Regions from separate parts of the Cobetia sp. 3AK genome, predicted to be linked through region 2. Evidence: riboswitches for the same ligand, from Rfam matches in the RefSeq annotation. Region 2 holds a riboswitch; the other holds the start of a gene.

Region 1 (4,311 bases), on a different contig from region 2:
CGACACCCAGAAGGTGGTCGAGCTGAACCAGGAATACGCCAAGAAAGGTCAGGAACTGGCAGAGAACAATGCCAAGTCCGCCTCCGAGGCCATGCAGAAAGTCGCCAAGTAAGCGGCTGCTGCTGACGCTCTCAGGCGAGCGTCTACAACGCCCATCCGGTCTTCCGGGTGGGCGTTCGCGCGTCTGAGGCATCGCTGGGGAGGTGGGGAGGCGCGCGACGCTAGCGGCGAGCGTCGCCTTGGGCCACAATGTGCTGCCACGCCGCCGGTGATTGCCGGCGGCATTTATTCGATCAGTGACAGGTGATAGACATGGCACAGGCCACAGCGCGTCATATTCTCGTTTCCAGCGAAGAACAGTGTGCAGCTCTCAAGACCGAAATCGAGAACGGCCGCGATTTCGCTGATGCCGCTCGCGAGCACTCCTCCTGCCCGTCCGGTCGCAGTGGCGGTGACCTGGGCGCCTTCGGCCCGGGCATGATGGTCAAGGAATTCGACGAAGTCGTGTTCAGCGCACCGATCAACACCGTGCAGGGCCCGGTGAAGACCCAGTTCGGTTATCACCTGCTGGAAGTCACCAGCCGCACGTGATCTCTGGATCACGCTCATGACACGTCATGAGCGGTTGGCAGCAGGCCATTGAAAACGCCCCGACCAGTGATGGTCGGGGCGTTTTTCGTGCGGCTCAGCACGTCAGCCTTTCGTGCGCCAATCCCTCTACCTATACCTCCTGATAGAGCTGGCTGCCTTCGCGCTTGAACTTGTCAGCCTGCTCCTGCATGCCGGCCATCACGCTGTCGGCGTCACCGGTCAGGCCGTGTTCGTTGGCGTAGTCGCGGACTTCCTGGGTGATCTTCATCGAGCAGAACTTCGGCCCGCACATGGAGCAGAAGTGGGCGACCTTGGCCGAATCCTTGGGCAGCGTCTCGTCGTGGAAGCTGCGCGCGGTGTCCGGGTCAAGGCCCAGATTGAACTGGTCTTCCCAGCGGAACTCGAAGCGTGCCTTGGAGAGTGCATTGTCACGACGTTGCGCGCCCGGATGCCCCTTGGCCAGGTCCGCGGCATGCGCGGCGATCTTGTAGGTGATGATGCCAGTCTTGACGTCGTCCTTGTTGGGCAGGCCCAGGTGCTCCTTGGGGGTCACGTAGCAGAGCATGGCGCAGCCGAACCAGCCGATCATCGCGGCACCGATACCGGAGGTGATGTGGTCGTAGCCCGGGGCGATGTCGGTGGTCAGCGGACCGAGGGTATAGAAGGGCGCCTCGTCGCACTCGCTGAGCTGCTTGTCCATGTTCTCCTTGATCAGGTGCATCGGCACGTGACCCGGACCTTCGATCATGACCTGGACATCGTGCTGCCAGGCGATCTTCGTCAGCTCGCCGAGCGTCTCGAGCTCGCCGAACTGGGCGGCGTCATTGGCATCGGCCACCGAGCCCGGGCGCAGGCCATCGCCCAGTGACAGGCTGATGTCGTAGGCCTTGCAGATCTCGCAGATGTCCTCGAAGTGGCGATAGAGGAAGCTTTCCTCGTGATGTGCCAGACACCACTTGGCCATGATCGAGCCACCGCGCGAGACGATGCCGGTCACGCGGCTGGCGGTCAGCGGCACATAGCGCAGCAGGACGCCGGCGTGGATGGTGAAGTAGTCGACGCCTTGCTCGGCCTGCTCGATCAGCGTGTCGCGGAAGATCTCCCAATCAAGATTCTCCGCCACGCCATCGACCTTCTCCAGCGCCTGATAGATCGGCACCGTGCCGATGGGTACGGGAGAGTTGCGCAGAATCCATTCACGGGTCTCGTGGATGTTGGCGCCGGTCGAGAGATCCATCACGGTGTCGGAGCCCCAGCGGATCGCCCAGGTCATCTTGTCGACCTCTTCCTCGATGGAGGAGGTGACCGCCGAGTTGCCCAGGTTGCCGTTGACCTTCACCAGGAAGTTGCGGCCGATGATCATCGGCTCGCTTTCCGGGTGATTGATGTTGGCGGGAATGATGGCGCGGCCACGCGCGACTTCCTCACGCACGAATTCGGCGGTGATCTCGTCGGGCAGGTTGGCGCCGAAGCTGTGACCCGGGTGCTGGTGGCCCAGAATGCTCTCGACGGAGTCGCTGCCCTGATATTCCTCACGCAGCGCGATACGACGCTGATTCTCACGAATCGCGATGTACTCCATCTCCGGCGTGATGATGCCCTGGCGCGCATAGTGCAGCTGGGTGACATTCTTGCCCGGCAGGGCACGACGCGGGCGGTGGTCCAGCTCGAAACGCAGGGACGACAGGCGCAGGTCGGCCTGGCGCACGCGACCATATTCGCTGCTCAGCTGATTGAGCTGTTCGGTATCGCCGCGTTCCTCGATCCACTTCTCGCGCAGCGGTGCCAGCCCGCGACGAATGTCGATCTCGACCGCTGGGTCGGTGTAGGGGCCGGAGGTGTCGTAGACGACGATCGGAGGATTCTCTTCCAGGCCGCTGGAGGTCTGGGTCGGCGAGCAGCCGATCTCGCGCATGGGCACGCGGATGTCCGGGCGGGAGCCTTCGATATAGATCTTGCGCGAGCCGCTCAGCGGCGCGATGGCGGCGGCGTCGACGCGGGCTTCGCTGGCGAGATGGCGACTGCCATCCTTGCGACCGGGACGTGCGCGCGCCTTCGGCGCAGCCTCAGGCTGGGGGGCGAGCGACGGTTCGGCGGCGTTGGTGGCTTGCGGATCTTGAGTCGTGGGGGTAGTGCTCATGCAGGTCTCCTCAAAGGGCGACGTCACGGCTGACGTCATCATGGGAAGACCGTGCGCAGGGAGAGGATGGCCATCGCCGATTCCGCACCAGTGCAATGGTTCGGGGGCGAGGCGGCCGCGGGCAGCGGCTGACCATCAGCTTGATTCCTACGCCGGTCCTAACCGGTTCAGGTTCCACGGGACCCCTTGCTGGCAGCCTCGCCCATTTGGCGGCGAGGTGATGCATGCAGGATCTCAGCCGGTTCCACCGGCACCCCGTCAAGCGTGCTCAGAGTTCAATGCGGGCATGACCTGTGCTGAGCGTTGTGCTGGCCCAGGTCATCGTGCTCGCATTCAGGCTCTGATGGCCTGTGGTGTGTCTGGATGATTGGCGAGAGGACCACGTCCCCAGGCCGATGAAAATCGGTGTGTCTTCCGTTCGCGCAGGCGCGGCCTGTCAGGCGACGGCCTGCCACGGATCAGTCGCGATCAAGCCCCATCTGCCAGAAGTCGATCTCGAGACGCGTCGCATCGCGGAAGACATCCACCAGTTCGCCCAGTCGGCGCTCCGAGACCTCCGAGAGCCGAGCGTCCAGCCATTCACGTTCGGCGTCCACCGCTTCCTTGAAGTCATCGCTGGAGTACATCGCGATCCAGTCCGCGTACGGATTGTCCTCGATCTCGGTGGTGTCCTGATCCAGCAGCCACTCGGCGATCTCGCCGTAGCCGATCAGGCAGGGCGCGAGCGCCACGTGCAGATCGAGCAGGTCGCCGCGCTGGCCGCAATCCAGTACGTAACGGGTATAGGCCAGGGTGGCGCGGGATTCCGGCAGCTCACTCAGGTCATCCTCGCTGATGCCCCACTCGCTGCAGTAGCCGATATGCAGATCGAGCTCGGTATTGAGGATGGTGTCGAGACTGGCCGTGGCCTGACGCAGCTCCGCGAGGGTGCGGCTCTTGTAGGCGGCCAGCGCCCAGGCGCGCGCGAAGTGGATCAGGAACAGGTAGTCCTGCTGCAGGTAATGGCGGAAGGACTCCTCTGGCAGACGACCTTCCCCGAGCTGGCGAACGAAGTCATGCTCGAGATAGTCGCGCCATTCCTCGGCGCAGGCACTGGTCAGGTCTGAAAAGCTGGGCATCGACGCATCCCTCGGTGAGCGTGCTGCCAATCCGTGATGGAGTGGCAAAGGTCTGGCTCGAGCGTGGTCAGGTCCGGCAATCTGCAGGGAAAAAGCGGGGGGAGGTGCGGCGTTCACCTGGAAGAGGTGAAGATGATGTGCGGCAACACTTCGCGCTTGATCCCTACGCCGGTACTAACCGGATCAGGTTCGGCGGGATCGTCATACACGCACCTCGATGCAAGGCCTCGAACAGTGCGAATGACATCTCAGCCGGTCTTACCGGCACCCCGTCAAGCTGTGACTCAGACGTCACGATATCTCGAGTGTAACAGTCCTGCGGTGCAGGAAAAGCCTCTGCCGCCCTAAAACCCATGCGACTTTGGGAGGCCTTCTGCGATGCGGAAAGGGCCTCCTGCGATGCCGAAAGGGCTTCCTGCAATGCGGGAAGCGTGTCATGCAGGCTGACAGGAGGAGAGGTTC
Region 2 (4,311 bases):
GTCGAGAGACGGGTGCGCAGACCGCCATCGAGCAGAATGAGTGCCAACGCCAGATTGCCGATCAGGTACGCGGTAGAGGCATCATCGAACTGGATGCCGAGCACGCCATCCTCCCCCGCCAGCATGCCGAGTCCCAGGAACAGCAACAGCAGGGGCATGCCGAGACGAGCCGAGACCCGACTTGCCAGCACGCTCAAGGCGATGAGCATGCCCGCCAGCAAGAAGTAATAGTTCAGATTCTCTACCACGTGTGCTCCCCCGCCATTCCCGGCACCAAGTCTCGAATCACGTCTGCGACGGCCCAGAGACAGTATTCCATGTCAGCGACGAGGCTGCAGAGAAATTTCTCAAATATTCATGGACTTGCGATCAACATGTCAGGCTTCTCGGCGACACCCAGGCCGGGGCTGCCGCCAGCTCGGCGTAGCGGGTCGGACCGAAGGCTTCCATCGCCCACAACAGGGCTCGGCACAGCTCACGCTGACCGTCGATATCGACCATGCGCCCATGACGCGAATAACCGGCGAGGAAGGCCTCACGCTGACTCGGCGTCTCCAGCAACAACTCGATCAGTGCCCAGTCGAACTCGATCGGAGCCCACACCAGTGCCTCCCAGTCGCTCCATACCCAGCCGGTGGCGGCGCACAGATATTGGTCCGCGCGCAGGTCCGGCAGACTCCAGACGGCGCGAGCGGGATGCGAGAAGGTACGTGATGGCAGGTCCCCCAGCTCATGGGACAGGGGATGGCGCGCGAGAAAACGCGTCACGCGGGCATTCCAATGCAGCAACGGCATGGGCTGGGCAAGGGGCTGACCAAAGCCGGACACGGTGTCCTGATGCAGCCGCCCGACCTGATCTCCCAACAACTCACAGAAGGTGTCACTGAGATCACTGGGCTGACCGCTGGACCACGGCAGATGCCAGACGGGCGCGCCATCGAGACGTCCCAGATAGGTCAGCGGCAGCGGAGGGATGGGCAAACGCGCCGGCAACGCGCCCGCCAGCCGTGTCAGGGCCTCAGGTTGCGCCCAGCGATCGGCGCCGAAGACACCGCGCATCGCTCGCCAGAAGGGGTCGTGATCCGGGCCGGTCCGCGCCAGCTTGATCAGGCCGGGGGTGCCGCCACGCTGCCGCCACAACCAATTGGCACTATCCGGCCAGGCAAGTGCCAGCGGCTCCAGCGCATGCCCCAGATAGGTGGAAAGACGGCGAGTCAGCGCATCCTCCGGCCAGCCACTGGGCACGGATGTCGCGTCTGGCATCACGGGTCGCTGCGGTGGCACGGGATAACCGCTGGAGCAGGTCGAGAGATCCGGGGTATCAGGCATGTTGATCTCCTTGAGGCTGCGATACCTCGATAGCATACCCAACACCGGGCCATGCAGCATAGCCACACGACAGCCACCCCGACGATGGCAGGGATGCAACCGGCGGGCAGGTGACGGTACACTGTCGGCCTGGATGGGGGTGCCCGAAAGTGGGCTGAGAGCCGATGCGTCACGTCGCATGGCAACCCCTGGAACCTGATCCGGTTGATACCGGCGGAGGGAATTCCGGTCACCTGCCCAAGCGTCAGGCGCCCTGCGTGCTTCCTCCCCTCGGCATGCCGCCTGACCACGGATGACACTGTGTCGCTGGGACTCTCCCTCAACAACGCCCGCATCGATTACGCCAGCCATACGCTGTTTCGTGATCTGTCGGCGCGTCTGGATGCCGGAAGCTGGACGGCCCTGCTGGGCCGCTCGGGCTGCGGCAAGAGCTCACTGCTGCGCCTGCTGGCCGGCCTCGAGATGCCCGACCATCACACGCTGGAACTCACCACCGATGATGGCAAGCCACTGGCGGGTCGCGTCGCCTGGATGGCGCAGCAGGACCTGCTGCTGCCCTGGCGCCGGGTGCTGGACAACCTGTGTCTGGGAGATGACCTCCATCGTCGCCCTCGCGATACCGAGCGGGCCCGCGAACTGCTGGCAGCGGTGGGTCTGGAGGGGCGCGAGCAGGCCTGGCCAGACGCCCTCTCCGGCGGCCAACGCCAACGCGTCGCATTGGCGCGAACGCTCTACCAGCAGGCTCCGGTGGTGATGATGGATGAGCCCTTCTCCGCAGTGGACGCCATCACGCGACTCGAACTGCATGATCTCGCCAGCCGGCTGCTGGACGGACGCACCGTGCTGATGGTCACGCATGACCCGCTCGAGGCGTTGCGCCTGGCCGACCAACTGCTGGTGCTGCGTCCGGGCCGCGACAGCCAGCAGGGGGCAGTGCTCGACCGCTTGCCGGGGCTCTCGCCGCCTCGCCCGGTGCCGCTGGACCTGCCCGCCCTGCAGCAGGCCCAGTCCGAATTGATCACACGCCTGCGCGACGGCGAGGAGACGCCATGAAACGCCTGCATGCCCTGCGTCATCTCGCCATCAGCGCCGCCGTCCTGCTGGGACTCTGGCAACTGGTGATCATCACCACGGCCGTGCCGCCCTACATCCTGCCAGCGCCACTGGCAGTCGCGGAGGTGCTGGTCCGTCAGGCTCCGATGCTGGCACACCACGCCGGCATCACCTTCGCCGAGATTCTTGGCGGGCTGGTACTGGGGGTCCTTCTCGGACTGAGCACCGCGCTGGCACTGGCGTTCATCCCCCGTCTGCGGCGCACCCTGCTGCCATTGCTGCTGATCAGCCAGGTGATCCCGCTGTTCGCGATCGCTCCACTGCTGGTGCTGTGGCTGGGCTATGACATGCTCTCCAAGGTCGTGATGGCCACGCTGATCATCTATTTCCCCGTGGCCTCCACCGGCTACGACGGCCTGCGACAGACCCCTCAGGGCTGGCTGGATCTCGCCCACACCCTGGGCGCCAGCCCGTGGCGACTGCTGCTGCATGTCCAACTGCCCGCCGCGCTGCCGGCATTGGCTTCCGGCGTGCGCATGGCAGCGACAGCCGCTCCCATCGGGGCCGTCATCGGTGAGTGGGCCGGCGCAAGTCAGGGCCTCGGCTATCTGATGCTCAATGCCAATGCCCGGATGGAAATCGACCTGATGTTCGCCGCTCTGCTGGTGCTGGTCGCCTTTTCGCTGCTGCTGTATTTCACGCTGGATGCCCTGCTGCGTCGCCTGATGCCCTGGCATCGGGATCGCCTGACCCGTTTGAACTGAGCGCTTCCGGCTGTCAGGCGATGCCCTGACGGCCTCACATTCTCGACACCACAAGGAATACCGCCATGCCATTCTCGCCATCGGCGATCCGCCGTTCCGGCAAGCTGTCCTGCCTCTTCGCGACGCTGCTGACAACCCTCAGCCTGAGCACCTTCGCCCTGTCAGCCGAGACTGGCGCCAGCGCCGAGCCCCAGGCCCCGACCGCCAGCGATAGTGCAGCGGCAGCGGTCACCAAGACCGGGCAGGACGGTGCCACCCTCGAGCCATACGCTTCTGCCAAGCAGACTGCCGAGACCGAGCAACAGACCCGCCCCGCCGCTGGCGATGTGCAGGACCCGCAAGCGGCCGCCACCGATGCCAAGCCCCTCACGCACCTCAAGGTCATGCTCGACTGGTACACCAATCCCGGCCACGGGCCGCTGGTGCTGGCTCAGGAACTGGGCCTGTTCAAGCAACATGGTCTGGACGTCGAGCTGATCGCTCCGGCAGACCCCAGCGTCCCCCCCAAGCTTGCCGCGGCGGAGCGTGTCGACATCGCCATCAGCTATCAGCCCCAGCTGCACCTGCAGGTGGATCAAGGGCTGCCGCTGGTGCGCATCGGCACGCTGGTGGCCACCCCGCTCAACGTGGTGGTGGTACGGGCTGACAGTGACATCCAGTCGATGGCCGACCTCAAGGGCAAGCGTGTCGGCTATTCCGTCGGTGGCGTGGAGGAAGTCCTGCTGTCCACCATGCTCCAGAACAGCGGCCTGACACTGGATGACATCACCCTGACCAACGTCAACTTCTCGCTGACGCCGTCACTGCTGACCCGCAAGGTCGACGCCGTCACCGGGGCATTCCGCAACTTCGAACTCGCCCAGATGGCACAGGAAGGCGTCAAGGGCCGCGCCTTCTACATCGAGGAAGAAGGCGTGCCGACGTATGACGAACTGATCTTCGTCGCCAACAGCGACAGCTATTCTCACAAGCACGAGCAGTACGCCGCCTTCCTGTCCGCCGTCGGTGAAGCCACCGCCTGGATGATCAACCACCCTGACAAGGGCTGGAAGCTGTTCCGCGAGTCCGACCCGGCACTCGATACCGCGCTCAACAAGAAAGCCTGGTATGCCACCTTGCCGCGCTTCGCCCTGCGTCCGGCCGCACTGGATGCCGGCCGCTACCG

The links. A riboswitch is a leader RNA that binds a small molecule or an ion and turns the genes downstream of it on or off. The one in region 2 is predicted to bind thiamine pyrophosphate.
Region 1: it holds a riboswitch for thiamine pyrophosphate, as region 2 does, so the genes downstream of both, thiC (phosphomethylpyrimidine synthase ThiC) here and QD228_RS14535 (ABC transporter ATP-binding protein) in region 2, are expected to answer to the same signal.

What each region holds. Positions count from the first base shown of each region.
Region 1 is NZ_JARWKR010000002.1:314,886-319,196, forward strand. Features, by position in the region: gene QD228_RS03810 (phasin family protein) at 1-112, shown strand, start outside; gene QD228_RS03815 (peptidylprolyl isomerase) at 313-591, shown strand; gene thiC (phosphomethylpyrimidine synthase ThiC) at 722-2,731, opposite strand; TPP riboswitch at 2,859-2,999, opposite strand; gene tenA (thiaminase II) at 3,190-3,849, opposite strand; TPP riboswitch at 3,993-4,131, opposite strand; gene QD228_RS03830 (TIGR04282 family arsenosugar biosynthesis glycosyltransferase) at 4,284-4,311, opposite strand, start outside.
Region 2 is NZ_JARWKR010000011.1:19,840-24,150, forward strand. Features, by position in the region: gene QD228_RS14525 (potassium/proton antiporter) at 1-248, opposite strand, end outside; gene QD228_RS14530 (hypothetical protein) at 370-1,329, opposite strand; TPP riboswitch at 1,455-1,568, shown strand; gene QD228_RS14535 (ABC transporter ATP-binding protein) at 1,630-2,382, shown strand; gene QD228_RS14540 (ABC transporter permease) at 2,379-3,146, shown strand; gene QD228_RS14545 (ABC transporter substrate-binding protein) at 3,212-4,311, shown strand, end outside.